DNA from 4 places in the Paenibacillus sp. HJGM_3 genome. Region 2 is predicted to be linked to each of the others. Evidence: riboswitches for the same ligand, from Rfam matches in the RefSeq annotation. Region 2 holds a riboswitch; each other region holds the start of a gene.
What was found. Region 2 has a riboswitch for ZMP and ZTP ahead of ACI5FR_RS20710 (bifunctional 5,10-methylenetetrahydrofolate dehydrogenase/5,10-methenyltetrahydrofolate cyclohydrolase). Riboswitches for the same ligand answer to the same signal wherever they lie in the genome.

Region 1: linked by a shared signal. The riboswitch ahead of ACI5FR_RS00475 (serine hydroxymethyltransferase) and the one ahead of ACI5FR_RS20710 (bifunctional 5,10-methylenetetrahydrofolate dehydrogenase/5,10-methenyltetrahydrofolate cyclohydrolase) in region 2 are both predicted to bind ZMP and ZTP.
Region 3: linked by a shared signal. The riboswitch ahead of ACI5FR_RS02715 (phosphoribosylaminoimidazolesuccinocarboxamide synthase) and the one ahead of ACI5FR_RS20710 (bifunctional 5,10-methylenetetrahydrofolate dehydrogenase/5,10-methenyltetrahydrofolate cyclohydrolase) in region 2 are both predicted to bind ZMP and ZTP.
Region 4: linked by a shared signal. The riboswitch ahead of ACI5FR_RS28650 (DJ-1/PfpI family protein) and the one ahead of ACI5FR_RS20710 (bifunctional 5,10-methylenetetrahydrofolate dehydrogenase/5,10-methenyltetrahydrofolate cyclohydrolase) in region 2 are both predicted to bind ZMP and ZTP.

The regions. Positions count from the first base shown of each region.
Region 1 is NZ_JBJGED010000001.1:101,989-109,869, forward strand. It holds gene ACI5FR_RS00440 (hypothetical protein) at 1-368, shown strand, start outside; gene ACI5FR_RS00445 (hypothetical protein) at 365-973, shown strand; gene ACI5FR_RS00450 (hypothetical protein) at 1,072-1,425, opposite strand; gene ACI5FR_RS00455 (DUF5946 family protein) at 1,546-1,992, opposite strand; gene ACI5FR_RS00460 (ABC transporter permease subunit) at 2,155-3,135, opposite strand; gene ACI5FR_RS00465 (ABC transporter ATP-binding protein) at 3,128-4,051, opposite strand; gene ACI5FR_RS00470 (GDSL-type esterase/lipase family protein) at 4,052-4,882, opposite strand; ZMP/ZTP riboswitch at 5,041-5,120, shown strand; gene ACI5FR_RS00475 (serine hydroxymethyltransferase) at 5,185-6,501, shown strand; gene ACI5FR_RS00480 (sulfite oxidase) at 6,501-7,628, shown strand; gene ACI5FR_RS00485 (glycoside hydrolase family 26 protein) at 7,616-7,881, opposite strand, start outside.
Region 2 is NZ_JBJGED010000019.1:142,758-150,638, forward strand. It holds gene ACI5FR_RS20685 (S-layer homology domain-containing protein) at 1-1,736, opposite strand, end outside; gene ACI5FR_RS20690 (SRPBCC family protein) at 2,332-2,757, shown strand; gene ACI5FR_RS20695 (ArsR/SmtB family transcription factor) at 2,759-3,100, shown strand; gene ACI5FR_RS20700 (C39 family peptidase) at 3,180-3,989, shown strand; gene ACI5FR_RS20705 (MFS transporter) at 4,041-5,291, opposite strand; ZMP/ZTP riboswitch at 5,435-5,515, shown strand; gene ACI5FR_RS20710 (bifunctional 5,10-methylenetetrahydrofolate dehydrogenase/5,10-methenyltetrahydrofolate cyclohydrolase) at 5,609-6,478, shown strand; gene ACI5FR_RS20715 (cyclodeaminase/cyclohydrolase family protein) at 6,475-7,134, shown strand; gene ACI5FR_RS20720 (sugar phosphate isomerase/epimerase) at 7,219-7,881, shown strand, end outside.
Region 3 is NZ_JBJGED010000002.1:72,411-80,291, reverse strand. It holds gene ACI5FR_RS02730 (hypothetical protein) at 279-638, opposite strand; gene ACI5FR_RS02725 (peroxiredoxin family protein) at 915-1,469, opposite strand; gene ACI5FR_RS02720 (Crp/Fnr family transcriptional regulator) at 1,545-2,252, opposite strand; gene ACI5FR_RS02715 (phosphoribosylaminoimidazolesuccinocarboxamide synthase) at 2,555-3,523, opposite strand; ZMP/ZTP riboswitch at 3,584-3,662, opposite strand; gene ACI5FR_RS02710 (RidA family protein) at 4,558-4,929, opposite strand; gene ACI5FR_RS02705 (creatininase family protein) at 4,955-5,725, opposite strand; gene ACI5FR_RS02700 (hypothetical protein) at 5,754-6,869, opposite strand; gene ACI5FR_RS02695 (SDR family NAD(P)-dependent oxidoreductase) at 6,905-7,678, opposite strand; gene ACI5FR_RS02690 (carbohydrate ABC transporter permease) at 7,707-7,881, opposite strand, start outside.
Region 4 is NZ_JBJGED010000034.1:58,676-66,556, reverse strand. It holds gene ACI5FR_RS28660 (P-loop domain-containing protein) at 848-2,482, shown strand; gene ACI5FR_RS28655 (AAA family ATPase) at 2,617-3,159, shown strand; ZMP/ZTP riboswitch at 3,216-3,295, shown strand; gene ACI5FR_RS28650 (DJ-1/PfpI family protein) at 3,343-3,942, shown strand; gene ACI5FR_RS28645 (GNAT family N-acetyltransferase) at 4,004-4,540, shown strand; gene ACI5FR_RS28640 (helix-turn-helix transcriptional regulator) at 4,691-6,829, opposite strand; gene ACI5FR_RS28635 (lamin tail domain-containing protein) at 7,292-7,881, shown strand, end outside.

The DNA of each region.
Region 1 (7,881 bases), on a different contig from region 2:
GCGGCTCCTCCGATGGATCCGGCTATTCCGCTTCCCTAGCCGCACGCGACTTGACCCTGGTCTCGTTCCAATCCAGCTTTCCGGAACGAATCTCAGACGCCCTGGAAATCGAGGTCGAAGGCCGGAATGCCTCGACCCCCGGACTGTTCCCGATCACGCTGGCCAAGGACGAACGATTCGAGATGCGGTATCAGTTCCGGTTGCCTCCGAGTGACGCGCGCCGATATGATGCATACAACCTTATGATCGCTTACAAGGAAGCAGGCACCGATTCGTTCGCCGCCGCGCAGTTCGTGAACATTCAACCGCAACTGTACGAGGAAGACTTGGCCCGATATGTCCGCCTGCGGAAGGAGGAATCGCAATGACGCCAGCTTTTCTCCGCTATTCGTGGGGACTTGTCCTTGTATTATTGGATATCCGCATTCAGTATTTCGATATCTTGGTCGATTTCATCGGCTATGCGCTCATTATCAGTGCGATCAAACAGTTGGCCCGTTTCCGGTCGGGCTATGGCAAAGGCCTGGTCTGGGCATGGCTGCTCCTGATCCTCTCCCTGCAAGAGATCGTACCCGTATTAGGAGAACCCGTTGCCATAACTGGCCAACCTGCGATTCCTACCGTTCCAATGCTCCTTTACGGCGCTCTGGTGATGCTGCTCACTTGGATCATGGTTCACCAGCTGCTAACCGAGATGCTGCAGCACGCTCGGGACGTTCAGAGAAGACATTTTGCCCACGCGATCGAAAATCGCCGGTTAGCCTATGGATTCGTTTCGGCCGCAGCTCTGCTCTACATGCCGTTCACCCTTAATGGGACGGAGAACGTAAACGTGTTGCTCCCCCTTCTGCTCACTTTCTCGGGTTTGCTGGCCCAGATCGTGATCATATTCACTTGCCGCCGGGCTGCCAATGAGCTGCGCCTGCCCGTACTGCCGGAGCCACCGCTCGACTCTGACGACGTCCCTAGCTAAAAAGACGCAAAAATAACGAGCCCATCCAGGCAAAACTGGAATGGGCTCATTTTGGGTTCGTTACTTACAATTGTTTTTACGAAGATAAGGACTGCATCTCAATTAGGCTTTGCCACGACATAAAATTGCCCATAAACATAAATCAAGAAAACTTCTTCGCGGTCCGCATTCAACAAAGGAATGGCAATCAAGATTTCGTTGTTCCCATTCTTATCTACTTCCGCACCGTCTACCCCGTTCCACTTGTAACCCTGCTTCAGCAATTCTTGCTTCTTCGCTTTGAAAGCATCGCTCTTCAACAGGTCCGCCACAATCTTGTTCTTCTCGGCACCTACCACTTGGCCGCACCCGCAATCATCGTTTGCGCTGACCCTGCCGATAGGGGATAACACTAACACCATAGCCATCATGCCCACAACAAAAACCATTAACAACGCTCGGCTGCCCTTCATCAATCGGAACCCTCCTCTGTAATCAACAGTCTCCTATTTATTCCATTCGAATCTCCTAAATCCTTCTATAGTTTTCCTCGACGCCCGATGAAAATTGTGTAAATGTAACTATCGTTCCCTCTACTCTAGCTCACTTCTTATCTGTTCTTTCCATTTGATTATGTTGGAGATGGCGTTTTTTTCACCACCCAAGTATAGATCTTCAATTGTCATTGACCAAAATTTGGGCTTGCGATTTCTTTCTTTGTTTGGAAGCGGGTTCGTTATTTTACCAACATGGTTTACTAACTCTCGATTTCTTTTAAGGATATACGCGGAATCCCAAGCATTGTCATAAGCCTCAGTAAATAATTGAACCGTTAATTGGTATCCCTCTTCTGTATAATTGGAAGGATGTTGGATCATATAACACGAAACAAGCCAAAAATGTAAAGCGTATAATTCTGGGTCATTATGCTCCCAAACAAGAGGAAAACCGAATAATTCATAGCAGGAAAACCCATCTATCTCCTTAGCTCCACATTCCATACATCTTCCAGACTCCATTACTGTACGGTTATCAACCACTTTAGAATAATCCTCCTATTCAAACTACTCCTTACAAAAGGTTACTAGATTGACGTTACGATAGGTCAACTTATTTATTTTCCATGTGTTAGCGCAACAAGGCCGCCGATCATCATTGCGGCAGCCTTGTTCTCATCTTGTGCTATTCGATACCCAACCTACTCAGACGACGTCCCGCCGGGTGAACGTGAAGAATGACACGGCCAGCGCGGCCGCCGCCCAGACGAGCAGCACGAGCATCGAGAAGCCGAGCGTCATGCCCGGAATCGGCGGAGAGGCGTCGGTCAGATACGGGATCAAGTCGAGATTGAGGTTGAACAAATATTTGGCCGACTCCCAGGAAGCGACCATGCTCTTCAGGATCATCCCCGAGATGAGGCAGGCGAGCATGATGCCCATCCCGGCCGCGGTACTACGGATCAGCACGGAGAGCATGAAGGAGAGCGTCGCCACTACGAGGGACACGAACCAGGCGAGACCGAATTCCATGAAAATGTATTGCCATTGCGGCACCAAATGCACGCCGGACGTATCGAGTACGTCCCCGTTCATGGCGAAGCCGGTCAACACTGGGGCCTTCCAGCCGCCGAAGCCGAACGCGAAGCCGGAGATGAGCGTCGACAGCAAGCCGAAGATCGTGATGATGATAGAGACGGAAAGCACAAGCGTCCAATATTTGCTGAGCAGGATACGCCATCGCCGGGCCGGCCGGGTGAGCAGCGCCTTCATCGTGCCAGCGCTATGCTCGGAGGAGACGAGGTCCGAAGCCATCACCATCATCATGAGCGGCAGGAGCAGCGTCGTCCCGTTCTCGATGAAGTTCCGCACGAACGTAGCGGCACCAGGCTCGGCCGGGTTCACATTCGCGTTCAAATAATAACGCTGCTGGGCGATCCGAACGATCAGCTCGCGACGCTGGTCGTCGTCCGTTCTCGGGGAGTTCAACCGGCTCTCCCAGCTCTTGATCCGCTGCTCCAGCACGATGCGCCAGTCGACGTCGCCGTACCGCCTCAGGTTGTCCTTCGCCTGCTGGCCCTGCGCGTAGGTGAAGACGGCGATTAGGACGCCGATGATGAGCGTGACGACGATCAGCTTCCGTTTGCCCGCAAGCTTGACCATCTCGTTGTAGATTAGATTAATCAATGCCCCGCCCTCCCGTCAGCTCGAGGAACAAGTCCTCCAAGGTAGGCACGCGCCGGGACATCTCCGTCACCGTGACGCCGGCGTTCACCAGCTCGCGATTCCAGACTCCGATCCGTTCGGCATCGCTTGGAGTCAATACCGCTCCTGGCTCGGTATCCGCATCCACATGCTCCTCCCCGCACAGCCGCCGCAGCACGGCAACGCCCTCCTCCAGAGGATGCAGCCGCCAACAGAGCTTCTCCTGCGAAGAGAGCAAGCTGTGCACCGCTCCAACCCGTACGACCTCGCCGCCCGAGATGATGGCTACGCGATCGCACATGAGCTGGATCTCGCTTAGGAGGTGGCTCGACACAAGAACGCTGAGCCCTTCCTGCGCGGCTAAGAAGCGGATGAACTCCCGCATTTCGCGGATGCCGGACGGATCGAGCCCGTTCGTCGGCTCGTCCAGGATGAGCACCTTCGGCCGGCCAAGCAGCGCCTGCGCGATGCCGAGCCGCTGGCGCATGCCGAGCGAGTACGTCTTGACCTTGTCGTGAATCCGAGCGGTCAGGCCGACCAGCTCCACCACCTCGCTCACCCGCGCTTCATCGACTCCATCCATCATCCGGGCAAAATAAAGCAAATTGTTCCACCCGCTCAAGTATCGGTACAGCTCCGGATTCTCGACGATACACCCCATCTGGCGCATCGCTTCCGGGAACTGCTTGTGCACATCGTACCCGCACACCTGAACCGTCCCGGCGGTAGGCCGCATCAAGCCGACCAGCATCCGGATCGTCGTCGTCTTGCCCGCCCCGTTGGGCCCGAGGAAGCCGAACACCTCACCACGGTGCAGCTCGAAATCCAAGGACTTGATGATATCGCGGCGGCCGATCGTTTTGCGTAGCCCGTGTACCGCCAATGTTACTTCGCTCACTTACGCCCCTCCCTGTTCGCCCAGCGCGGCCTCGATGCGCTCCGCCATCAGCTCGTATCCGTTCGCGTTCGGATGGAATTGATCGATATACAGCACGTCCTTGCTCTGGAACTGGAACAAGTCGAACGTCGGGACGAGCATTGTTTTCGGAAATGCAGCCAGTGTCTCGCCTGCCGCGTAGTTCCAGTCTCGTACGATTTTGCTCGTCACGGCGGAATTCTGCAGCTCGATGAACGGATTGTACAGCCCGATCAGGGTGATCGCCGCGTCCGGATTCAGCTCGCGCAGCCGGGTGAGAATCGTCTTCAACTGCTTGTTGTACTCGGTCTGCAGCGACGCGATTCGAGTCGATTCCAAATTCGACAACGTCTCTCCGCCGCGAAATAAATCGTTCCCGCCGATGCTTACGAGCAAGAGCCGGGCTGTCTTCACCTTCGCCTGCACGTCCTGCTGCTGCAGCAAACTGACCAGCTGAGGTGCCGTCTGCCCGTTCACGCCTAGGTTGTCATATACGACCTCTTGGCCGCCCTCCCGAAGTAAGTTCGCCAGCTTCCCGCCGTACCCTAGGCCTTCCGGGTCCCCGAATCCGCGGGTAAGCGAGTCGCCCAGACCGACCACCCGATATGCCTGATTGTTAGCACCCGGCGATGTCACCGGGGCGGCTTGCACCGGTTGTGCGGGAGGCGTAGTCGCAGATGGTTGCGGGGACGTCAGCACGACCGGTTCCCCTCCGCTGAAGTAATCTTTCATCGCCCAAGCCAGACCGCCCATCCAGACGAGCCCGGAGATGGCCGACACTACGATTAGCGCCTGCAGCATTTTTCCTCTCATCGGTATCCCCTTGTCCTATGATTCTATATCGCTTATTGCTAGAGAAACGTATCGTACCCTTCACAATAACATACGAAAATGAAAATAACCTTAAAGATTCAAGGAAGATGATAGAATGTTGAATATAGTCTGAATATTTGGTAAAATAATCCCGTGGACCAAGGATGTGTAACTGGCGGAACATGGGGAACCATGGGGGAGCACATCTCATATAGAGCCGTACGCCTGGGCGAGTGCACGATCGAGCAGATCGGAGCGCTCTTTTTTGTTGTCCAACAACAGTTGAAAGCGGGAGGATGGCCATGGAAAGCTGGATCGGTTATGTGGAGCGGCACGATGCGGAGGTAGGGCGGCTGCTGGCGGCGGAAGGGCGACGTCAGCGGAGCACGCTGAGCCTGATTCCATCGGAGAATTACACCTCGAAGGCGGTGCAGCTCGCGCTGGCCACCTCGTACACGAACAAGTACGCGGAAGGATACCCGTACTTGTGGGCCGGCGATACACGGGAGGAGACGAAGAACGGGCGATACTATCGGGGGCAGCCCAACACGAATGAACTGGAACGGCTCGCGATCCGGCGCGCGCTGGAGCTGTTCACGCCGAATCCCGACGCCTACCACGCGAACGTGCAGCCGCTCAGCGGTTCACCCGCGAATTTGGCGGTGCTGAACGCGTTCCTCGAGCCCGGGGATACGTTCCTCGGCTTGTCGCTCGACTATGGCGGCCACTTGACGCACGGCCATCCTGTCAATTTGACCGGCTCGATCTACAACGCCGTTCAGTACCGGCTCAATGCCGACTACGAGCTGGATTACGAGCAGATTCGCGAGCTGGCCCACCGGCATAAGCCGAAGCTCATCATTTGCGGTGCGACTGCCTATCCGCGGCAAATCCGCTTCCAGCTGCTCGGCGAGATCGCGCGCGAGACCGGGGCGCTGCTCGTCGCCGACATCGCCCACATCTGCGGCTTGTGCGTGACGGGCTACCACGAGCACCCGTTCCCGCATGCCGACGTCGTGACGACGACGACGCACAAGATCCTGCGCGGCCCGCGGGCCGGCCTCATTCTGTGCCGCCGGGAGCTGGGCGCCGCGATCGACCGCGCCGTGTTCCCAGGCCTGCAGGGCGGGCCGCACATGAACACGATCGCGGCCATGGCGATCGCCTTGCGGGAAGCGGCGAGCCCCGCGTACCACGCCTACGCCGGCCAAGTCGTGCGGAACGCGAAGGCGCTGGCGGAAGGGCTGCGCGAAGCGGGGTTCGTCCTCATGGGCGGCGGCACGGAGAACCACCTGCTCCTGCTCGACGTCGTGAACTCCATGAACGGGCTCGCTGTCCGAGACGGCCATTACTTGGCCGTGCAGCTGGAGAAGGCCGGCATCGTCGTGAACAAGAACGCCATTCCCGGCGACACGAAGCCCTGGTACCCATCCGGCATCCGCCTCGGCACCCCGGCGGTGACGACGCTCGGCATGCAAGAGCCGGACATGGCGCGCATCGCCGCCTGGATCGTCCGCGCTACGCGCGGCGCCTCGGACGAGGGCGAGCTGCAGCGCATCCGCTCGGAGGTGGCGGCGTTCGTAGAGGGATTCCCGGCGGGGGAGTTATTCGTGGAGTAATGGATCGCGATCATCATGGATTATTCAATGTCCTCATAAAAATAACAATCATGGCTATTCTCGGAGAGGAGTTTTCTATGAGGCTCTATAATCCTGGGCGTATCCCCCGTTCGGTCGTTCCTGAGAATCAAGAGTTTCCCATGCTGGCCCTCTCAAGTCAACTAACGCCGGAATCCCTGCACTATATCCGTAATCATTTTCCGTATCCATCTTTTTCTCCTGAAGATTGGCATCTGGATATTGGAGGTCTCGTGCGTAATCCGGTTAGGCTGCACTATGATGACTTAATGAGAATGTCAATGGTCTCTTTGCCGGTTACAATGGAGTGCGCCGGCAATAAACGGGCTTTTTTTCATCCTAAAGTACGCGGCGAGCAGTGGGAGCTTGGAGCGGTTAGTCATGCTGTCTGGACCGGAGTCCGCTTACGGGATATCCTTTCGGCTGCAAACCTATTAAGCGACGCGAACGAGGTTATATTTGAAGGAATGGATTTCGGACAGCGTACGGATATCAAGGGCACCTTCCATTATTCGAGAAGTTTGCCGCTTGCTATAGCCCTGCATCCGGATACGCTCGTAGCGTTGTTTATGAATGGGAAACCGCTGCCGTTCAAGCACGGTTACCCGGCGAGGTTAATCGTTCCGGGGTGGTACGGCATGGCCTCCGTGAAGTGGCTGCGGAGAGTGCTCGTCTCCGATCAACCTTTCGAGGGGCCCTTTCAGAAGCTGGACTATATGATCTACCAAATGAATCCTAATCTAGGTCGCCGACCAGTAACGAGCATGAAGGTAAATTCCGCTATTGTGCAACCCACAGATCAATCCGTACTAAAAAAAGGGATCCGCCAGGTGTTCGGAGTTGCATGGGCGGGAGAACATCCTGTCACACAAATTCATATAAGCCTGGATAAAGAACATACGTGGCAGACCGCGGTCTGGTTAGATCCGGAACAACGGTACAGTTGGCGGCGATGGGTCTGGCAATGGGACGCTTCAAAAGAAGGGACATATGTAATTAAAGCGAAGGCTGCGGATTCCGTCGGGAATACGCAGCCTCTATATGCAGAGTGGAACGTAAAGGGCTATGAGAACAACAGTATTCATCAGATTCAAGTCTATGTAGAATAACCCTCGATGTCCTCCCGGTTGCAAACAAGCGGGTTCAGGAGAAGCTTCCTGCCGTCCCCGTTCCCTACTATGCTGAAGTCCGTCTCCGTCTTCATCCAGAACATGAAGAAGGCAATCTCCGGATAATACCGGCGAATTTCTTCCAACAGGTTCGTCGTATCGTAGTTTGCCGACCCTTTCGATTGCCCGGCTTCCGTCAGCGCCAACACTTTACCGTACCTCTCATTCCGGTACTCTTCGTAATACGACGATT
Region 2 (7,881 bases):
GCTAATTGGGAACCTGTCAAAGCAACAGGCATACCGCCGACTGTCAAGGATTGAGTAGTTACAGTCAACGCGACCGGCGCATTATTCCCGGCAGAAGCCGAAATTGTGAACGTACCCGTTTCCGTCTTATTCTTATAAGTTACGCTGTACTTCACGACTTGCTCGACCGCAGTCTGATTGATCGCCGGAACAGTCAGCGTCACTTTACGATTCGCACGATCCTCAGTTAGAGCCGTCGGCGTTACCGATGCAGCCGCACCGTCGTTGATTTGCTTCGTAACGGTGAAATTGCCGATCGAAATACCCACCGGAGGAACCGCCGTCATTTCTACAACAATGGAGCCGTTTGTTGCGGTAATGCCTTTAATGCTCGCCACCGGCGGATCGTCGTTCGAAGAAGTTCCGCCGCCGCCAGTCGTTGTCCCATCGCTATTAACCGTCGAATCAGGCTGCTTTTCAAACTTAGTACCTTCCGCACCTTTGTTGATCGTAGCCTTTTCGATTTTGCCTTCGCCGGTAACCTTCAGCACGGACTTCAAGATAAGGTCGGTAATCTTCGCGTCTTTGCCGAGGTTCAGCTGTGTGTCGCCGGCTTTGTCGGTTGTCGACAACTTCTTGATCGAACCGTTCGGAACATCGATAGAGACCCCTTTCGCGTTGACATCGACGTTATCGAAGTTACCGAGCATGGATACCTTCGAGCCAGACGGAAGCTTATCCGTCAGACTAACGTTGTTGAAACCGCCATTAGTCGCGTTCGAGTTGTCGATCTTCGCGTTGGACTGCACGTCGACCTGCTTGACAGTCGTTTTGCCTTCTGCCACGATACGCACTTCGCCAGTTTTCTTGTCGACGACGATCTTAAATAAAACGGAGTCATTGAAGTGAATCGAGTTCGCGCCGCCGCCGTTTACGAACGTTTCGCCTTTGACCACGCTGTTGATCAGGTTTACATCGCCTTCGCCAACGCCTTCGCCGATCGTCAGGTTACCGGTCACCGTCACGTTCTGCAGCGTAATGCCGCCTGCGTTGACGAGCACGTTGCCTTCGAGCGTCTGGTTGCCGGTAGCCGGTCCGTATGTACCCGCTTTGTCGTATGTAGCCGCATAGCCGCCGCCCATTGCGCGATCCAGCGTCACAATCGCTTCGGCACGGGTGATGTTTTTCTCGTAACCGAGCGTTCCGTCCTCGTAGCCGTCGAAAATGCCTTTGCCCACAACGGCTCCTACCGCGTTTTTGCTCCATTCCGGAAGCTTCGACGCGTCCTTGAACTTGCTCAAATCACCCGCTTTGCCCGTATCGAGCTTCAGCAGGCTGGCCAGCATGACCGCTATCTCTTGACGCGTTACGTTGTCCCCCGGCTTCATCGAGCCATCCTCGTAACCGCTGATGTAGCCCGCCTTCAGGGCGATCGCCACTTGCTCGTAGTCCCAGTTTTTCGGGTCAACGTCTATCGCTTTCACTTCCGCTTTATCCTTAAAGCCGAAAGAGCGATTGACGATCGTCATGAACTCCGCGCGTGTGATCGAATTGTCCGGTTTAACCGTACCGTCCGCGTAGCCCTGGATGTACCCTTTGTCAATCCAGGCTTTGAGCTGCTTTTCCGCCCAATGCCCGTTGACGTCGTTCAGTTCGTCCGCCGCGAATGCAACGCCGAATGAAGATAGGATCAGGCATAAGGCTAAGGTGATAGCCAATGCTTTTCTCGCTGCGGCAAACTTTCCGTAACGGTTCATGTTTCTCCTCCTTAAGTAATGTGTAGCAGGAAGCTTCATTACTAAATGGAGCCAACAGCGATTCAAGACATTGCCTATCATCCGGTATGAAGTTTTCGGAATAAATTTGCAAATCTCCTCCCATTGATCCAATTTAAGAAATGACGTTTTCCTACCAATAGCCTATTTTTCGACATATAACTTCAAAGTCCTGCATAATATACGGTACTTTTTTCGCGTTTTGCCTTGTTTATCTGATATTCAGCAAAATAGTTGAGACTTATGGCTTCCCGTACTTTTTTCATGGTTTCTTTGGCGATTTCACGGGCACACTGTGTTAGGGGAATTATTTGGTTTTGCGGAAAAATAAGATCGGCACACGAATTTCAGAGGATGCAATAAAAAAGCTAGAGAAGCTTTCGCCCGTGGAGACGTCGTAAAACTTGAGGACGTGATTGATGACTTACTCAATTGAGTTCGATAAAGATGCCTATAAATATCTTCAAAGCGCGCTTTTTTGTTAATTTTTTTGTTGACAGGAAACCAAAAGGTTTCCTATAATAAAAGCGAAACCAAAAGGTTTCCAATCAAAAATTCCGATACTGGAGGCCCGTAAATGATGTCCAACAACCAAACAACACTGCCCGATATTCGCCAATCTGTAGTGCTTAGAGCGCCGATCGACAAAGTATGGAAGGCCGTCGCGACGTCCGAGGGCATCGCCGCCTGGTTTATGCCCAATACGTTCGAGCCTGTCGAAGGGTTCGAATTCGTGCTGAAGGCCGGTCCGTTCGGCGATTCGCCATGCAAAGTAACCGTACTCGATCCCCCGAACAAGCTTTCTTTCAATTGGGGCAAAGACTGGACCCTCACCTTCGAGCTCGTTGACCAAGGAGGGAAGACGGAGTTCACGCTTATTCACTCCGGATGGCACGCCGACCAAGTGACCGAATTCGGAGAAACCCACGCCGTCGTTCGCGAGCGCATGTCCCAAGGCTGGAGCGGCATTGGCAACAAGCTCCGTGAGTACATCGAGGGCTGAGATGGCGTCAACCGCACCGAAGCATGACGTGTTCCAAGCGATTGCCGATCCTACGCGCCGCAGCTTGATCCGGCTCTTGGTCGATCAGGAAATGCCCGTGAATGCCATCAGCGGACATTACCCGATGAGCCGGACCGCGGTGTCCAAGCATTTGCGTATTTTGGCGGAGGCGGGACTCGTGAAGGAACGGAAGGTGGGCCGCGAGACGCGGTATCGACTCGAGACCGAACCTCTGCAGGAGCTGAAGCGCTGGCTCGCCTTTTACGAGCGCTACTGGGAGAACAAGATGGCGGCCCTCAAACGGTTCGTGGAATCCGACGCCGACGAAGAGCAGCAAGGATAAATTCACACGCCCCCTACCTCGGATAAGCCTGCACAAGCAGCGGATATGCTATACTAGGCTTAATAGAGGAGGGAGTCGGATGCACCGGAAAATCGCAGCGTTCACGGGGATGTTCGTCTTGCTCACTTGGCTGCCGTTAAGCGGAGCCGAGCCTGACCATGTTCCGCTGGAAAGCGTGTCAATCGCTGCGGAATCGCCGCTCATCCAGACTGCCGATGAGCCGCCGGTCTCCGAGCCGGAAGCGAGCACCGAGGCCGTCGGCGCGGCCGAAGATGCTGTGCCGGACACCCTCCATTGGATCGACGTTCCCCTCATCAGCCAGCTGCCGGAGCTGTACAACGGCTGCGAGATTACGAGTCTCGCGATGCTGCTCGCCTACCTCCAGCAGCCGATCGACAAGCTCGACCTGGCGTCGATGCTGCCGAAGGACGAGACATCGCCGGAGTTCGACGAGGACGGCAATATCGCCGTATGGGGAGATCCCGACATCGGGTTCGTCGGCGATATTTATGGGAACGAACTGGGCTACGCCGTCTATGTGAAGCCGCTCGCGCATCTGCTCGAGCAAGTGTACACACCTGGCTCGCTCGACCTAACAGGTCTTGACTTCAGCGAGATCGAGCGTGCGGTGACTGACGGGAAGCCGGTCGTCATCTGGAATATAGCCTCGTTCGAGCAGAGCGATGCCTGGACGACATGGAAGACGCCGGAAGGCAAGGAGGTATCGGCGACATTCCAGGAGCATTGCGTGCTGCTTGTCGGATTCGATGAGGAGTCAGTGTATGTGAACAACCCGTTCGAGAACATCCAGGCGCAAAAGGTGCCCAAGTCGTCGTTCATCGTAGCGTGGGAACAGATGGGGCGGATGGCACTCACCTATCAGAGCTAGCAGCCCGAACGACAAATAACCTGATCGGCCCAAACGCCGATCAGGTTATTGTCATTTAGCGGGCTTTGGCTCAGGACGCGGTTCGGGCAACGTGTCCGGTTTCGGGGCCAGCACCCTTAGGCGAATCAGCGTCTTCCACACCCAGACGGCGTTCAGCATCAAGAGCGCGCTCGCGATGTAGAAGATGCCTCGGATGCCGATGAATCCGGACAAGAATCCGCCGACTACAGGGCCGATCATGTTGCCGAGGGAGAGGAAGCTGCTGTTGAATCCGTAAGCGCGGCTCTCCATCCCGTCCGGCGTGTACTTGCGAATCAGCGCGTTGACCGAAGGCAACAGCCCGCCCATGAACATCCCGAGGATGAACCGGATCGTGAACAGCTGCCATATGTTGTGCACGAGCGCCTGCGGGATGAAGAGCAGCCCGGCTCCGATCAGCGAAATCATCAATATTTTGGACTGGCCGATCCGATCCCCCAAGCGGCCGAGCAGCGGCGAGGCGATCATGTTCGAGAAGCCGGTGATCGAGCCGACGAGACCGGCATAGAACGCCAGGTAAGCCCCGGGTCCATGCAGCTCCTGCACGAAGATCGGCATGAGCGGCATCGAGCTGAGCATTGCGAACTGGATGAGCACCGTCACGGTGAATAGCGCGGGCAGCTGGGGAATGCGTCCCAGCGTCTTGAACCCTTCCACCACGGAGACGCTCGGCTTCTTCGCCGCTTCCTTGGCGTTGAACGATTCCTTCACGATGAACAAGGCCAGGAGCGATGCGATGAACAACAAGGAGCCGGTGATGTAAAAGATCGGGCGGAAGCCGATCCACTCCGCGAGCAGGCCGCCGATCAGCGGGCCGAGGATGGTACCCGCCACGCCGCCGGACTGCAGCGTACCCATGGCGAAGCCCATGCGGCTCTTCGGTGTGGTGGCGGACATCAGGGCCGTCGCGGCGGGCACATACCCGGAGATCGTGCCGTTCAGGACGCGGAGCAGGAGCAGGTGCCACACGTTGCCCGAGAAGCCCATGAGCGTCATCACGATCGCCATGCCGAAGCCGGAACGAAGCAGCATCATTTTGCGGCCGTACCGGTCGGCGAGCTTCCCCCACAGCGGCTGGAAGAAGAACGACGTAATGAAGTTCCCGGCGAAGATGACGCCCGCCCACATCGACACCTTGTGCGGCTCGGTGATCCCGAGCTCCTGGATGAATAGCGGCAAGAACGGAATGACCATCGTCATGCCGCCCATGACGAGGAATTGGCCGAACCAGAGGACCGCCAAATTCGCTTTCCAATTTCCCATTTGGACTCCCTCCTAATATTGCAATATTATATCACTTTGTTTGGACAAACACATAAACCATTTGGTAAGATGCAAGTATCAGCCCTCCGTTGACCGCCTTCGCGCCTTGAAAGTTCCGCGTGCCGGCACACGGAGCTTGACTGTCCGGTTCGGGTAACTGGCGAGCGTGGAGCACCACGAGGGAGCCCGGATTGTCATATATGCCGTTCGCCTGGGTGAAGCATTTGGAATTGATCGATTGCGGGGAGAGTTTGGTCTCGTCCGATGGATCAGCGCCGAATGTTTTTTGTTTTTCAATGTGGAAGGAGACGAAAAAGATGAGCAAACTGTTGAAGGGCAAGCCGGTTGCGGACGAAGTGTACGCGGAGCTGGCGCAGCGGACGGAGACGCTCCGGGCGGACGGCGAAGCCTTGCAGCTCGCGGTCGTAACGGTGACGGGGGACCCGGCGTCGGCCTACTACGTGCAGGCGAAGCGCAAGGTGGCGGAACGGATCGGAATCGGGTTCCGCCTATATGAATTTGCCGCCGACTGCACGGAGGCGGACTTGCTCGCTTGCATCGCAGGGCTCAATGCCGATCCGGCCGTGCATGGCATCATGCTGGAGCTGCCGCTGCCGAAGCATCTGTCCACGAGCCGGATTACCGAGGCGATCGAGCCTCTGAAGGACGTGGACGGCGTGACGCCGGCGAGCAAGCTCGCGCTGCTCACAGGCGCGCCGGGACTCGTCCCCGCTACGCCGCAAGCGTGCATTCGCCTCGCCAAACACTACGGCTACTCGCTCTCCGGCAGCAACGTGACGCTCGTCGGGCGCGGGAAGACGGTCGGGATGCCGCTGTTCCACCTGCTGCAGCGGGAGCAGGCGACCGTCACCGTATGCCATTCCCGCACCCGCGACCTGAAGCAGCATCTCGCCCATGCCGAGATCGCCTTCGTGGCGGTCGGGTTCGGCGGTCTCGTGACGAGCGGCATGATACATCCGGAGCTCGTCCTAATCGATGCCGGGATGAACGAGCGGCCCGACGGTACGATCGCGGGCGATGTCGATCCGGACGCCGGCGCGATGGCCGCGGCATTCACTCCGACGCCGGGCGGGATCGGGACGCTTACAACGGCGCTGCTGTTCGACAACGTCTACAAGGCTTACGAGCTGCAGCGGGCAGCGGGACAGAAGGAGGGACATCTATGAGCACGAACGATCAGGAAGCCGGCCGCAAGCCGGCGTGGGACAGCACGATCAAGGAATTTCTGGAGGAAGCCGGGGCTGCGAAGCCTACGCCGGGCGGCGGCAGCGTCGCCGCGCTCGTCGGGGCGCTCGGTGCGGCGATGGCTTCCATGGCGGCTAATTTCACCAAGGGCGCGAAGTATGCCGATGTGGCGGACGAGGTCGAGTCCGTCTTGGCCCGGCTGCGCGAGATGTCCACGATGTGCGAGGATCTGCTCGAGGCGGACATCGTCTCCTTCGAGCGGTACATGGCGGCGATCCGGCTGGCGAAGGATACCGACGAGCAGAAGGCGGCTCGACGGCACGCGATCGAGGAGGCGTCGCACGAAGCCGTCGCCATCCCGCTCCGGCTGATGGAGGCATGTGCGGAGGCGCTTGGCATCGCCTGTGAGCTCGCCCCGTACGCGAACAAGAACGTGATCTCCGATCTAGGCATCGGAGCGGTCTTGTTCGAGGCGGCCGCAGAATCGGCGCTGCTCACGGTCGAGATCAACCTCGCGGCCATGTCCCCGTCCGAACGGCGGGACGAATACGATCGGGCGAGCCGGGAATGGATGAGCCGGATCGCGGAGAGGAAGGTCGCCGCCGTAGACGCAGTCCGCAAGCGCATCCGGGAATAGCCACAAAAAGAGGAGGAAAGTCCCCCAATTTGTGCTAATCTGAGTTCATATTGACTTTCAGAGAGATGAGAGAGGGGAAGCACATTGAACCGAAGATTGCAAATGGGCATGTGGAACGGGTTGGACCCGGCGCATTGGGAAGCTTACACTACGGAGCGGATAACAGGACTCGAAGTGTCGCAATTCCGAAGCCTGGAGCAGATGGAAGAGCTGCATGCATTCGTGGAGGCGAAGGGGCTCGGCTACGGCATCCATACGCCTGTGCTGGGCGGACAAGGGTATTCGCTGCCGGCCATCACCTCCTTGGAAGCGGCGGATCGCGAAGCGGGATTCGCGCGGCTCGCGGAGGAAGCAGCGGTCGCGAGGCGGTTCGGGGCGAACTATTTGCTCCTGCATTATCCGTATCCTTCGATCTTTCCGAGCCTGCAGGACGAAGCTTACATGCGGCGTCTCCCTCAGTTCGAGCACTATTCCATGGATCATTGGAGAGACAGCCCGTTCCAGGAATATACAGAGAGAGCGTTCGAGCGCATCGGCGAGCTGCAGGCGCGTACCGGTCAGCGCATAGTGTTGGAGTACGATTTTTTCGGAGATTACGAGATGGGATGGATCGCCGAACTGTTCCGGCAGTATAGAGACATCGGGCTTGTTGTGGATTTGCAGCGGTTCGATGTCCATCGACGGGTTTTCCCCGGCTTCGACCCCTATGCTTACATGGATGCGGTCGCTCCGTTCGTCTACCTAGTG
Region 3 (7,881 bases), on a different contig from region 2:
GGGAATATAATCAATCCTGCGAAAGCAATAAAAATACCGAGTGCGGCTCGGGCGTCACTATTCCATGCGTCTACGTGTTGTATCGCATAAAGTACATAAAATAACCAAGCCACCAAAGCAACGAATCCCAGCCTATATCCTATGCCCAAAAGTACGTCTCCTTCCTTGATAAGCACTGGTCTGCGATCATCACTATACAGGCCGGCGGATTAGATTTGTTGAGCTATCGTTTCTCGTTAGTTTAGCGACGACATCGCAATCATCAACAAAAAGCGTATTTAAGCACGGAATAGAATATCAATATCCCCATCTACAAATCCAATTCCTATTGCAGATGTACTTTTGAGGATGTTTGCATACTCTCCTTCTTTAAGATAACGTTCCACTAACATCGTAATGTAGTTTAAACCTTGTTCCCAATGTTGAATATCTTCTGTTCTTTTTATATAGCAAATATCTTCTTCCGAAGTAAAATAGTCGTTACAAGCCCAATCTGAGTCATCCTCATCGAATTCATCTGACCCAATTAATTGTACATCGTATGTATCTTCTGAACCTTCATATAAGTTAAAATTGAATGCTTTGATTCCTTTGGGGATGTCTTGCTCTAAAATCTGATTTAACCAATTTGAAAACAACTTATAATTCTCAATAATACTTTCCCCCACTTTTAATAAGAGTTTTGTTAATTATGATGTTATATTCTGAAGTTATACAATTCAACAATTCTGCCCGTTTGTCCAATAAAAAAGCACTCATTTCACTAACGTCCTCCGCAATGATTTGGCTTTTCTATATGAGCGGTTCACCGCGCTGTCTGTACCCGTTAGCTGAACGAACCGATCGACTAAGGTTTTTCCGTAAAAAAGGCATGAGAACCGCGTGGGCAAGTCTCATGCCTTTGCTATGCATAGTTATTCACCAGCAGCGAAGCTGTCGATCGCTGAAAGCGGGAGATGATCGGTAATGATGCGGCTGTAATGCGCCAACCGTACGATACCTCGTTCGTCAATCAAAAATTCGGCAGGTATCCGGTTGAAGTTCGAACCTTCCTCCGGAGTAAGAGCAAAGCCGGCAGCGACCGCATCGGCGACAAACGACTTCGTGTTCGCATCGGCCATTGTCGCGTGTACTTTCTCTTCGGATGTCTCGACACCGTATAACTCGTATAATTGCGCTTTCGGGTCGGCGACGAGCGGGAACGAAGCGTTTTGGGCGCCTACATATCTCCGCATATTCGCCTCCGGCGATTCGAAGACAGCGACGATGTCCATGCCTTGGCGCTGCCAACCCGGATAGCGACCAATAAAATGATGCACACGCAAATTACAAACGGCACAGGCAGAGAAACGTAAAAAAGCGAGCAGTACTTTGTGGCCGCGAAAACTTTCAAGCGATATGGGATTGCCATAGAGATCGACGGTACGGAACGCTGGGGCAATCATACCCTGCTGAAGCTGGCGAATCATCGGTGATTCCTCCTGTACAAGGGAAATTGATTTACTTCTCCACTATATCAGGAAGAGTGGCACCGCTTCTGTGACCTAGTCACCAATTAGCGCTTCCAATTCATTGCGGCGTGTGATCCGTACCCAACCTCGTCCTGTCTCCACCCACCCCTGCCGATGATATCGCCGCAGCGCGCGGCTCACGACTTCACGGGCGGTGCCGATCTCGGCGGCAAGCTCATTATGCGTCATTTGTAGCAGCGGATGACACTCCGACGTGGAACTCAGCAGTGCTTCTACCAGCCGCATGTCAAGCGGTTTAGTCTGCCTCGTTTGGAGCTGTTCGCCCATACGCATAATGCCATCGAGAAGGCTGCCGAACACTGTTCTACGGATCGGCTCGTATTCCTGCACCCAGCGGAGGAAGCTTAGTTTGGTAACAAACAACGCCTCGACCTCTGTCTCGGCCTCAATGGCGGCGGGGTAGTCACGCCCGCTCAGTCCACTTATCACAAGGAGAGCGCAAATTTCGCCGGGGGTAAGTTTATTGACGACCCACTCGCTCCCATCCTCCCCGATCTGGCTGATACGGGCGATGCCGCTTAGCAAAAACATACCGAAGGACGTGGCTTCCTCCCTCTGGAAGAGACGCGACTTGGCTGGGAATCTCCTCACTTCTGGCTGTGCTTCCGCCCAATCCTCGGGGCAAACAGCCCGCAAATATGGTAAAACTTCCAGCACCTGCTTATCCGTGACGATTGAAGTCATGCTCCGTTCCCCATCCTTTAATTCGTACTTCTTCATTCCCAAATCTTTTCCTCGTGGTCACTCGTTCTCCACAGTAATGTTGTAAATTATATCATATTTACCACACTAACCTCCCGTTAGCAATGAAGCTGCCCGTTCCTGCCGGCAGCTTCGTCTTATTTAACGTTAAACTATCGTGCCTTTTAGCTTAATCCAGTCGAGTACGGAACACGCTGGCGAATGCTCTCTCAGGTTACATTCAGGATAATGTCCTTTAGTTCAATCAGAGTCTTGATTCGATAGCTGGCCTTGCGGCAACCATGAGCGCATTCGAATTACACCTGTCTGGTTAATGTCGCTTAGAATAGATAAGCATTTAAGTTCTTTTGAAGCCGTTCCTTTTCAGAATGCGTGCCGTCGACGGCAAATTCCTTGCCGGTGATCATTTCGAAGAGGCGGATATAACGATGCGACAGTTCAATGATAAGGTCATCAGGTGCGGACGGCAGGATTTTTTCTTTATAGGGGTCGCAATGCTCCCTGAACCAAAGTCGCAGGAATTCTTTGTCGATATTCTCGGGTTCCTTGCCCTCGGCTAACCTCGATTCAAATGTCTCTTTAATCCAATAGCGGGAAGAATCGGGAGTATGTATCTCGTCGATGAGAAGAATCTCTCCTTTGTCATCAATACCGAATTCATATTTGGTATCTACAAGGATTAATCCGTTCCTAGCTGCGATCTCTGTGCCCCTGGCAAAGAGCGAGAACGCGATTTTTTGCAAATACCCCCAGGTCTCTTGGTCGATTAGGCCTTCGTCAACGAGTTGAGCAGCTGACATCGACTCGTCATGTGCTGCTGATTTCTTTGCCGGGGTCAGGATCGGTTTCTCAAACCTCTGATTTTTCTTCATTCCATCGGGTAGGATGTTGCCACAGATGTCTCGGATGCCTTGTGAATATTGGACCCAAGCCGAGGTATCAGTCGAGCCCGTAAGATAGCCTCGCATTACGAATTCTACCGGAATTACCGTGCATTTTTTTCCTATAGTCACATTCGGGTCCGGGATTTCTATAACGTGGTTCCTTACTATGTCCGAGGTGTTTTCAAACCAAAAAGCGCTAAGCTGGTTTAATACTTGGCCTTTAAACGGAATATTGGCAAGAATCCTGTCAAATGCGCTTTGGCGGTCTGTGGTGATAAGGAGTAGCGAATCACCCAGATCATATGTGTCGCGAACTTTATCTCGTCTGAACCCGGGTACATTCAGAAATGAGGTGTCATCGAGACAGTTCTTTAGGTTTTTTTGGATAGTTTCTTTGGATATCATGCAAGCCCACCTGACCTTTCAATAAATAAAATAAAAAAAAAGCATCTGATCTGAGATCAAATACTTTGCCCAGGCGTACGGCTTATGAAATATGTGCTCCCCCGTAGTTACCTACGTTACGCCAGTCACACATATTTAAATACAATCCTATAATATCAGACAATTCCATTATTTCCAATACTGTTTTTGTTAATTTTTACATTGTGCTTATTGGATCTATCTTGCCCGTTTGCTTAATGGCAAGCCCGTGATACAACCAAATATGTTCATCCGACACTCTAGATTTCAGTTCTTTGGGCGATTTCCAATCTTGTCGTCGGGAATGTCCCCAAGTTCTTGTCATCGGTTAATGACAAGAACTTGGGGACATAAAAACAAAAGCCGCGGAATTCGCGACCTTTAATGTAACCATGTTCTTGTCTTCCGACACCTCTCCTCCCTACTATTGTCGGAAATGGGGTCAAGTTCTTGTCAAATTCGGGAATGGGATAAAGTTCTTGTCATCCCACAATTTCGCTGTTCAATGACACAAAACAACCCCCAATCAAATGATTTGATTGGGGGTTGTTTTGTGCAGGACCGTTACCTGGTGGTCTGGAGGTAGCCAAACGGCTCGACCTTTTCAGGAACAGCTCTGAAAGAAAATCGGACACGGATTCACCGCCCCAATCCACAGAGGTCATCCCGTAAAAGACCTCAAGGTATTGTCTCATCTCTTCGCGCAGTCGACCGTTCTAATGACACCAAGAAAACCCTTCCGGTGCGAGGAACTGCGTCGTTACGCCTTGGCGAATACCTGCCCAGCGGTCCCTTCCGCCGGTAAGCACCTTCTCGGAATGAACGTGTACATCGATGAAGCTCGGTGCCTGCTACACAAAAACCCTCTGCATTCACCGTTCTTGCAGCCGTGATGCCGGCCGTATCCCCGACGGCAACGATCCTGCTCCGATCCGATCGCCACATTTTACCGCTTTCGGCCTGTTCCGTCTACAACCGTTCCGTCTTGAATTAGAATTTCGCACTCCACCGTCCGATCACCTCCCCGTTTTCACGGCAATGGCATCGATCTCCACCAGCAAATCATAGTTCAGGTCGCAATATACGGTCGTTCGACTCGGATATGGCTTAGAAAAATAGCGCTCGTAAATTTCATTGAAATCCTTATATAAGCCGCGATCCGACAAGTAGACATTTACCTTGACGACGTTGTCGAAATCAAGCCCGGCTGCTTTCAGTACCGCACGGACGTTTTCTAGCGTTTGGATCGTTTGGGACTCCAGATCGCTCCCAACGACTTTCCCGTTTTGGATCCCTCCCTGACCGGAAACGAAGATCAGCGATTCCGTCTCGATCCCGGAGGAAAACGGCTTATCGGTTTGTGGCCCAGTCTCGATTTCTCTTTTCATCATTCGCCTCCAAATGTAGGGAATTTCATTCTCCCTGGCTCATGGTTTGGGTGACTTGATGCAGCCAATCCGATAATGAGGTCACGATCGCATTCAAATACGCTCTACCTTTCTCTTCCGTAGCCAGGTTGGCCGCATCGGTATAGCCGTCATAGCCGGTCAGCATGCCGTGCTTGCCGATAAAACCGGGAATGCCGCTGTTAAACCAAGGAGTAAGCGTATGGGAGTCCGTAATCTTATCGGATCGAAGCAAATCGGATCGCAATGCCATGATAAGCGCGGTTTCAAAGCCTCCGGCGTGCCCGGGGACCATCCCGACATCACGCGCGTACGCATCCTGAAGGGCTTGACCCGATACCGTCCAATAAGACGCCGAAGCCGTCCAGACCGGATGCTTCACCGCGATGTCGGAGGCAACCTGAATCATGATCCGTTCATTGCCGCCGTGGCCGTTGACAAAAATAAGCTTTCGAAAACCGCACCGGACAAGACTTTCGGCTATATCCGTCAGCATGCCTAAATAAGTAGTGGAACGGAAGGAGATCGTTCCGTTGAACTGCAAATGATGGTCGGAGCATCCTACCGAGAACACGGGTGTCATAAGCAGCGGGTTTTGCTCGGAGACACGACGAACCGCTTCGGTAACGACGTATTCGCAAATCAGGCTGTCGGTATAAACCGGGAGATGAGGGCCATGCTGCTCCGTTGCTGCTAGAGGAATGACGGCCGCGCAGCCGGCAGCCGCGTATTCGGCGATCTCATCTCTTGTATGGTGGTGAAAACAAATATCCTTCATTAGCCGCTAACCTCTTTCCCTTGCTGGATTAATAGGAGATCAAAAGCTCCGGAGTTTCTAATCTTCTCTTCAAATATAAGGACTCCATGGCGTAATTCGTCAGACCGCTCGACATATAAACGCGCTCCATCGGAAATGATGGTGTGCCGGTCATCATAAATTGTTCGACTAGCCGGGTTAACGTTTCGAAATGTCCGAAGGGACGGCCTTTTTCACTATCGCATATCGCGGAAGCGATTTCGCCCTGCTCGTTTCGAACTGCAAACGCCCATTGCTCCGACAGCCGGTTCTGCTGAATGACATAGCCTTTTGTTCCGTCTTTATATTCGACTATGAACAATACCGGAGAGTCTCCGGATTCGCAGGGATGCGGCTGTCCGTTCCGATCGAACAGCGCCAGAGCGTTCATCATCAGCTCCTCCGGCCATTCGCCGCGATCCATCGCTTTCCACACCTGCTCCCCTTCGAGAGCGTAAACCTCTTGAACCCCCGTTTCGCCCCCGGAACGCTTTTCCGCGACCGATTGGAGCACCTCTAATGCGTGGTACCCGTATGCTTCAATCGCCGTAGAAAAACTGACCACCAAAATTTCTTTAGCTTCTTCAAACTGCTTCGGCTGCAATTTGGGAACATGCGGCGCATGCGGAATCGAGGAGCCTCCCATAAAGGGAATGCCTCGGCTTTTCAACTGGCCATACATCCAGACGGTATCTTCGATATTGTAGGAAAGATGCTTATCGGAAAAAATCGGAATCCTAACGTTCAGCTCATCCAGTACGCTCAGCGTTTCTTCCAGCAATCGACGACGGGGATACTGTTTGCGCCGTCTTTCGTCCTCGGGATAGTCGCCGTGCTCGCCGATCAGGATAACACCGTCCAAGCCTCCGCCCTCAATCGGCTTTTTTAGCGCTTCCTCGATTGTCGCGTAAATCGGAATTCCGCAGCGCTCTGCCTCCGCCCGGCTCATATCGTTGTCCGGAACTTGATCCGTATAGATCGAAACGACCTCCACTTGGGGCAAATAATCAAAATCCCCCAGCAATCGTCCCAAAATGACGTCGGCATGCGAATTGAAGCGATATTCCGTTACGATAGCGGCTACCCGCTTTCCCGTCCCCTTTGGAATCGGATGTTTTTCTGCCATGACGTGCTCCTCCTTTTCAACTTCCGCTTAAGGATTCATACGTTTCGATCGGGGGACAGCCAAATCCCTCCCGTTACGGGATAAAGGGAGCCGGTCACATAAGAGGAGGCGTCGGATAGCAAAAAAGCCGCAACTTCAGCTATCTCGACGGCGAACCCGCTTCTTCCGACCAACGTGGTTTGTCTCATCTCTTCCTTCTGTTGTTCGGTAAACCTTGCCAGGCTTTCCTCAGACTTAAAGTCGCCGGGTACAATCGTATTGGCCCGAATTCCGTACTTGGCGTATTCAACCGCCGCAACTCGGGTGAACTGCTCGATACCGGCTTTGCCTGCGCCATAGGCGGCGTTCGCCTTTTTCGGAATCGTGCCCAAAACGGAGGAGACGTTTACGATCGAACCTCCCCCGGTATCAGCCATCAGCTTCGCCGCGTATTTGGTGACGAGAAATGTGCTGGTCAACGTGCCTCGAGTGGAAGCTTCCCAATCTTGGAGAGACTGATCTTCAATTCTTCCGGTTAGGTTCGTGTAGGTCGTATGAAAGGAGCCGTCCAGCCTGCCGAAATGAAAGCTCACCCTCGTAAACAGATTTTGTACCTGCGATTCTTCATTCATATCCGCTTGAACGTAGAGGAGTCGGTTGGAGCCGAACCGCTCCAGCAGCAAAGCTTTCTCGGAGAATTCATTTTCGGCTTTAATATCGCAGGCGGCGACGAAAGCTCCACTCTCCAAAAAGAGCTTTACGGCCGCGCCTCCGGCCGCCCCCATGGAACCCGTGATGACGATAACCTTGTCCTGAAGCTGTGAAGCCATATAGGTTCACTCCGTTTCTTTTCGGTGATTATCCTTTAAGAGCCCCAAAGGTTGCTCCTTCCGAGATTTGCCGCTGGAAGAGGATATAAAGCATGATCGTGGGCAGCATCGCGATCGTAACGCCCGCGAATAAAGTAACCCAATCCGCTTTATACTGCATCAGCTGATTCGCATGATACATCGCGACGCCGATCGTATACTTG
Region 4 (7,881 bases), on a different contig from region 2:
GGTTATTGGGTTTCGGCTTTAGACAGTTTACAGTGATGGTCATGATCGAAAACTACTGCCACCATGCACCAGATCCAAGAGAGACTGATGGACTGAAGGAAGAACAACCCTATGCACAAGCTATAATAAGAAACTACTTAAAAGGAGCACCGTTTCTTTTTAATGCAATTGAGGTGTAAGGCTGCCGGGGTACTAGGATCGGAGCCATTTCAGGATTTGAGTTAATTATAATTATTATTTCCCTATATTGTAGATGATCTTAATGCTATGATTGTGTTGCTGTAAAAATAAATCGTAACGAGGTGAGGACAATGAAAACAAAAAAATATACGTCTTGTCCTCATGTTGCTTTTTAGTTATTTTTTTACGAATACATCAGGCTCTGAGGGCAGGATTCACTCTCAGGGCTTTTATATTTAGGCAGAAGGAACGTTTATGCTTTCTTGCCGGTCTATGACAGCCACTTACGGAGTGGCTGTTATTTTTTTAGGACAAAAGGTTGGTCAAGGCAACAATAGTGGTTTTATTTTGATATTGGTTAGGATTTAATCGTTTATCTTTCAAATTGATCTGAACTCTATTAGGGGGAATATGTATTGATTTTGAATTATTTTGGATGGAATTCATTTTTCGCCATGTTCAAGCAGGCTCATACCTGGAGATTAAGGGGCGATCCGTTTCGTCGTTACCTTGTTCCAAAAGATAAGGGGCCCCCTTCATGAGATATCGTTTCAGCTTCGGCATCGTTTCCCGTTACTCACCGCTTTCCAATATGAAAGGATGATGCTTTATCAAAAGACTCGCTCAATATTTTCGCACATTACAATCCGGACAGTCATCTTACAATATGATTTATGAACCTGACCCAACCTATTGGAATAATGATGTCGCCTATTACATTGAACGGACACATAAACTCACACTGGATAAACCATGTATCACCATAAAAATACCTTTTGACCGTCTCGGCTTAGATGAAAATAGGGATCAAGTTGTTCTCTCAGATTTTGCCTTAAGAGAATGGGTTGATCATATTGAGGCGTTAAATGAAATGATTTATAACCGGTCACGACCTGATAAAGAAAATGGGGCTTTTTATTGTTTTCGTCCAACCAATGTGGTGTTGCAACGTAATGCATCCTTTGTCGAAGTCATCTCGGAAAAATGGTATCTATGCTTAATGATTACAGTTCAACTTCCATTCAGGAATAATGATAAAGCTATGCGCATGCTCTGCAAAATGCTTCCAAAAGAAGTGGAGAAGTTTATTGCCAAGTTTGATCTCATCAAATTAAATGTTGCCTATGAATTGGTAAAAAAACAAAATAGGATTCGCGAATGGCTGAAAACCAGTGATTATTGTGCGTTTATTGCGAATGGCAGCATTTTGCCAAGAAATAAAGACAACAGCGGGCCACTGGAGGGTGCTTTGCCTTTTACATCCCCGGAAGATGTTGAAGTTGAAATTTGTGGTTTGCGAGGAATGGGAATAAAACATGGCGTGACGGTCATCACCGGCGGTGGTTATTCGGGTAAAAGCACATTGTTGGATGCACTAAATTCGGGGATTTACAATCACAGCATAGGCGACGGACGAGAATTTGTGATTACAGATCAAAGTGCAATGGAAATATCTGCAGAGGAAGGCCGTCCCATAAAAAATATCAATATTACGCCTTTCATAAAATGGATACCCAATGGTTCGGCTGAACAGTTTTCAACTGACTACGCCTCAGGATCCACATCGCAAGCCGCAAATATTATGGAGGCCATCAACTACGGGTGTAAGCTTCTTCTTATTGATGAAGACAGAAGTGCGACGAATTTTATGATTCAAGACATCAAAATGCGTTCCTTAATCAAGCATGAACCCATTACACCTTTCACGGAACGTGTCAGGGAGCTTTATGAGTCCGTTGGCGTATCTTCCGTTCTTGTTATTGGAGGTAGCGGTGAATTTTTATCTGTTGCCGATCAAATCATCCTGATGGACAATTTTGTGCCCAAAAACGTAACCCAGGAAGCCAAAAAATTATGTGAATCCGACAAACCACGCGAGCGTATTCCCCTTACAAATTGGGAGATAGAAAGAAAAATAACCACCGATCACTTTTCGAGCTATCCACAGGGCAGTGGTACAGAAAAGCTGATGGTTTCAACCATGGGATACATGATGATAGGTGACGAACAAATTGATATCAGAGGGCTTTACAATATCACATCACACGCCCAGCTTGCAGCGATTGCCTTTTTAATTCGAAAAATCGCTATAAGTAATCAGGATCGCCTCATCTTTCTTCATGAAAAGATCAAAAAAGCTCTCGAAGATATGGAGAGAGAAGGCGTGGATATTGTATTTTCTTCCTTTTTTCCTGGTTTCGAAAGATGGCTTGAATTACCAAGAATTAATGAAGTATTATCTGTCATAAACCGAATGAAACATTTGACTTTTATTCAGCCTGAGCCCTCTGAACACCTCTAATTACGACATAAATATAGGCTGTATGCCGTTGAACGGGCAGTAAGAGCGGAATAAATCAATATATCTAAAATCACACTTAAATCCCTTAATTTATTACCCTTATAATATTAGGTAAAAAGAAAGAAGCGAGATTAATGCTAACGGAATGTCCTCGCATTATTCTAATTACCGGAATAATGGCGAGTGGAAAATCAACAGTAGCCCAGTTGCTCTCCGAACGGTACGAGAAATCGGTGCATTTACGGGGAGATATTTTCCGGAGAATGATTGTTAATAACCGTAAAGAGGTTCAACCAGACGCCGGAAGTGATGAATTGGATCAATTACGGCTACGTTATCGGTTGGCCGCGCAATCCGCTGATGCCTATTTTCAAGCAGGATTCACGGTTGTAGTTCAAGATGTCGTAATTGGTCCTATGTTGAATGAATTTATATCTTATATCCAAAGCAGCCCTTTTTATTTGGTGGTTCTTTGTCCAAACTCATCAGTTGTAACCCTAAGGGAATCTGGCCGTTTAAAGAAAGGCTATGGTGTTTGGACCGTTGAAGGGTTGGATAGTCTGCTGCGAAATGAAACACCTCGAATCGGAATGTGGTTGGACTCATCTGAATTGACCCCTGAAGAAACCGTTAATGAAATTATAACGAGCCTGCAAAATGAGGCATTTCTTAAATAAAAGATTGCAGGATAATGCAACAAAAGCTTGCTTAAGTTTAAATTCGCTGATTATAATTTGGTATGTGCGACTGGCGTAAACGTGGAGAACCACGAGGGAGCACATCTATCATCTGCCGTACGCCTGGGCGAAGTATTCGGTCTTAGACTGAATGCTTTTATTTCTTTTATGGGAGATGATGAAATGGAACAGGCACGGCAAGGAAGAAATGTAGCAGTATTCATTTTTGAACAGGTTGAACCTTTGGATTTTGCAGGACCATTTGAAGTTTTTCTTGCAGGAAGTAATAGAGGGCAAGACTTCCAAGTTTACACTGTGGCGGAACATGACAGTCCGATAATTGCATTAGGAGGTCTAAGCATTAATCCGGCTTATACTATCGCTAACTGCCCTAAACCTGATCTATTGGTGATTCCTGGAGGGTGGGGTTCAAGAAAAGAAATGAACAATGAAACGATTACGAACTGGATCCGAGAAGTATCAGATGATATAGAAATCATCCTGTCTGTCTGTACAGGAGCCTTAATTTTAGCAAAAGCCAAGTTATTAGATGGTCTAAAAGTTACAACAAATCGCTCGGCTATTCATGAATTAAGGAATGTTGTACCAACTTCTACTGAGATAATTGAAGAAGCTCGTTATGTTGATAATGGGAAGATTGTATTATCCGCTGGAGTATCCGCTGGCATGGATGCTGCTTTGTATGTTGTAGAAAAATTACTGGGAGAAGATAGAGCTATAGAAGCTGCAAATATTATGGAATATGACTGGAAAAGAGATTAACTAAACGGGAACGATAGTTTTACACTAAACCAAGTTGATACTGCATTTTAGGGGGTTCAAAGTGTTATTTCAATCTGGAAATCTTCGAGTCCGTAAATTATCCAGTAAAGATGCGGGTTACCTGGTAAAGTGGCTTTCCGATCCAACAGTGCTGCAATATTACGGAGGAAGGGACCGTCCTCATAGTTTAGAGATGGTTAGGGAGATTTTTTTTAAAGAGGAAGATGATGAAATAAGATGCATTGTTGAATACGATTCTAACGAAATTGGCTATATTCAGTTCTACGAGCTGGATGAAGAAGGAAAAGAACGATTTGGTTATACAGAGGTTGAAGAAAAAATATATGGTACAGACCAATTTATTGGAGAACCAAATTATTGGAATAACGGGATAGGTAAATTATTAGTTAGTTCAATGGCGGAGTATTTAATAACTGCACTAGGTGCAAGTAAAATCGTTATGGACCCACAAACTTGGAACGCAAGAGCCATTGCGTGTTATGAAAAATGCGGGTTTAGAAAAGTAAAGTTATTACCTAACTACGAATGGACGGAAGGTGAACAACGAGATTCATGGCTAATGGAGTTTTCTAAGTAGTTACATCCCGGGTAGCTATTACGGCAACCGGCCAGCGCTACTCGATATAAGGGAATAGCGGTTGACAATAGTGGCCTATATTCGGCTTCCAGGATAGTGCGACGTTTGCGACAGAAGCATTTAGGATCATTAGAGGCAGGGTTGCGTCGTCTATCCCAACCTCTTTCTATTCATCATGCTCGCTCGCCGGTATTCGCTGGGCGAAAGGCCGGTGCGGCTTTTGAACATGCGGTTGAAGGAGGAGATGTTGCGGTAGCCGACCTGGCTGCCGATGGTTTGGATATGCAGATCGGTATCCAGCAACAGGAGTTGGGCATTTCTCAACCTGGTGTCATGCAGATGCTCGATGAAATTGAGTCCGGTCTTCTCCTTGATATAGGTCGAGAGGTATGAGGGGCTGAGCTGGAACTCCACCGCCAGGACATCCAGCGACAGATCCTCCATATAGCGTTCCTGAATCGCTTTCATGATCTGCTCGACGACAGGTTCTTCGGCGTCCTTCTTTTCCTTGATTAGCGAGGCCGCTCCCTTCAGATAGGCACCGAGCTCTTCGTTATACTCCGTAACCGTGCAACACAAATCCAACCGCTCAGCGGATAGATCCCATTGTCGGACCCGATCGGCAGGTAAGTTGCAGTGGAAAAGCAGCTGCCGTGTCTTGTCGATGATAGCTCCCGCCAAACGACGGAACGCCTCAAGGGAGTTTTCACGAAGGTCAAGTTCCTCGAGTGTCACGTGCGCCAAATTGACAAGTTCCTCCTCGTCTCCCACCATCATCGCCGCCACAAATTTCTGTTCACGTTGGAGCGTCCAGACTACGTCGTCATCGGATTTACCCGCACCAAGCAGGATCTGTGTCTCCTCAAGCGGACGAGCCTGCATGAGTATGCGCTGCAGCTGCTGGTAGGCTTCGTTCAACCGAATATCGGAACCGAACAGGGGGCTGATGGCGACAGTCACAAGTACATGCCTCGTATCCCGGTCGAAGATTTGCTTCAGTCCTTCCAGCAACGCCGGAATTTCGCCGCACGCGAGGCCGGGGACGATGGAGAGAAAGCGTCGCTGCTCCACCTGATAAGTCAATGAAGAAGGAACGTATTCGCCCGTAAGCCGTTCAATCTCCCCAACGATCGCACGCGAAATATCCTCCCTCATCCCTGCATCAGCCGCTAACCGAAAGCGAAGCTCGTAAAGTACGATCGTGTAATGTTCCTCCGACTCTACGAAATCAGCAAAACCTCCATCCCACCAATTAAGGGCGTTCCTTCGTATAGGGATCACTTCTTCTTGCTCTGGCTTGAGCCGCTCATTCCTCTCATTCACATTCACAAGATCTTCAAAGGGTCGAGAGACCGACAACTGCATCTGTCGAACAGGCGTGTAAATGTGCCGGCCCAGCAAATACGCGGCAAGTACCGCTAAACTCATCTCTGCCGCAACAATAAAGGCAATCGTTTGGTCGAGCGAAAGAGAGCTCCCATCCCCTACGGCGCCACGATTAACAGCTTCCAAGCTGGATTCGCTTCGGTCGGGAAACCGATCATCGGATACGTCAACCGGCGAGCCACCCGCGAGGAGAATCGCAGGAAGTTCACGCGTATCCATGGCCGTCGTGTACCTGAAGAACCGGTCCGGACCCATGATGGTCGCATTTACGTCAGTTTGCTCGTCAAGCATCGCAGCTCGCAGCCTGTCGGCGTCGATCATCGCAATCAGCATATAATCCGCGAAAGCCGGCTTGAAGGAATACGGGATTACGGTCATCGTACCTGTCTGATGCCGCGAGTTGCTCAGATGAACAGCCGGGTGCGATTCATATTCCGCTTTCCGTTCATATTGAGTGTTCCAATAGGCAAGGGAGTAGACCTCGCCAGAATAATCGGCAAGCAAGTCGGCTGCCTGGGCGGCTCCATTCTTGTCGACCGCAAGGGATGCGGATCGAAACGTCAGGATGAGATTGTCGATATAGAGATCCGATTCGCCGACGATCCGTAGAAACTCTTCGGCAACGGCACGGGTGTTCAGCATGGCCGGGTCCGTATGCGCAAGGAGCTGTTTGCGGAGCCTCACAACCTGGCGGTCGGTAAACTCCCGAGACAGCACGTCTTCTACCCGCTGAAAATGCGATTGATAGCGCTCGGCCATCATCTCCACGGTCAATTGGCTCATCTGGAGAGCATCAGCCTGGACGTGGCTTTTTACGAGGTAGACAATCAGCACATCGACGATGGCGAAGAGAACGATCATCAGAGCAAAACTGGCGGCGATTCGGCGTTTGAACCCATTCATGGCATGCGGCTCCTTCCTGGACGAACCGATTGTGCCCCTATTATAACGTATGTTGCCAGGGTTTCTTCGAAATCCGACGTTTAAGAGATTGTTGACCGCTGGCCCCCCTATTTACAAACCGTCTAGTAATGAAGTAGCAATTACCCTCGACAAATCTACAAATTTCTTCATATCCGGTGTGATCTTGTGTTGAACCTCGGTCTTCAGACGGGGGCATAAGGACCGAGGTTGGGCGGATTTCAAGAAGCTTTGCACGTTTCAAGGTGCTCTCCTTCACACATTCTTAACAGTCCATTCAGAATGATCGGCAAGGATCGTAGAAGGTGTGAATAGCCCTTCCGGCAGCATCCCGGTAGAATCCATCGGTGGGGATATACCGCTAAGGAGGTGCGCCATACCGGTACGAACCAAATGAAGGTTAATCCAGATCCCTACATAACGATTAGGAAAGTGAGTGAAATCGTGATTACCAGACTTCCAAAACGTATAATCGCCCAAATCACTTCGATCGCACTGGCCGTCGGCTTGCTTGCACCTTCGATCGGTGTCGCGGAGTCAACTGCGCCCGGCACTTCCGTTCCGAACCTTCTGATTACGGAAGTAGTTCCGGACTCATCCAATATCAGCGGTGCAGACGGCTATGAATTCATTGAAGTTTACAACAACACGGATACCTCTATGAATTTTAAAGATTTCGATCTGGTCTACCGTTATCCCGCCGGCACCGAGACCGTTTGGCCGGCGCTTGCCTCGGATATTCCGATTCCGTCCCGGTCGGCCGTCGTGTTCTGGGTGATGAACGACGTCAACGGAAATGTACCGGCTGACAACTTCAATTCGAATTACGGCACCAGCCTGACTGAGCATGTCAACTTGTTCCGCGTCGACGGCGGCGGCGGGATGAGCAACAGCGCCGAGAGGGCGATAGTCATAAAAGATAAGAGCGGCAATGAAATCGTGACCGCTTCTTACCAAAACGATGCGCAGACAGTGGCCAATAAGGGCATTTTCTATAGCTACCCTAGAGATGGCGGCAAAGCGATGGTCATGGG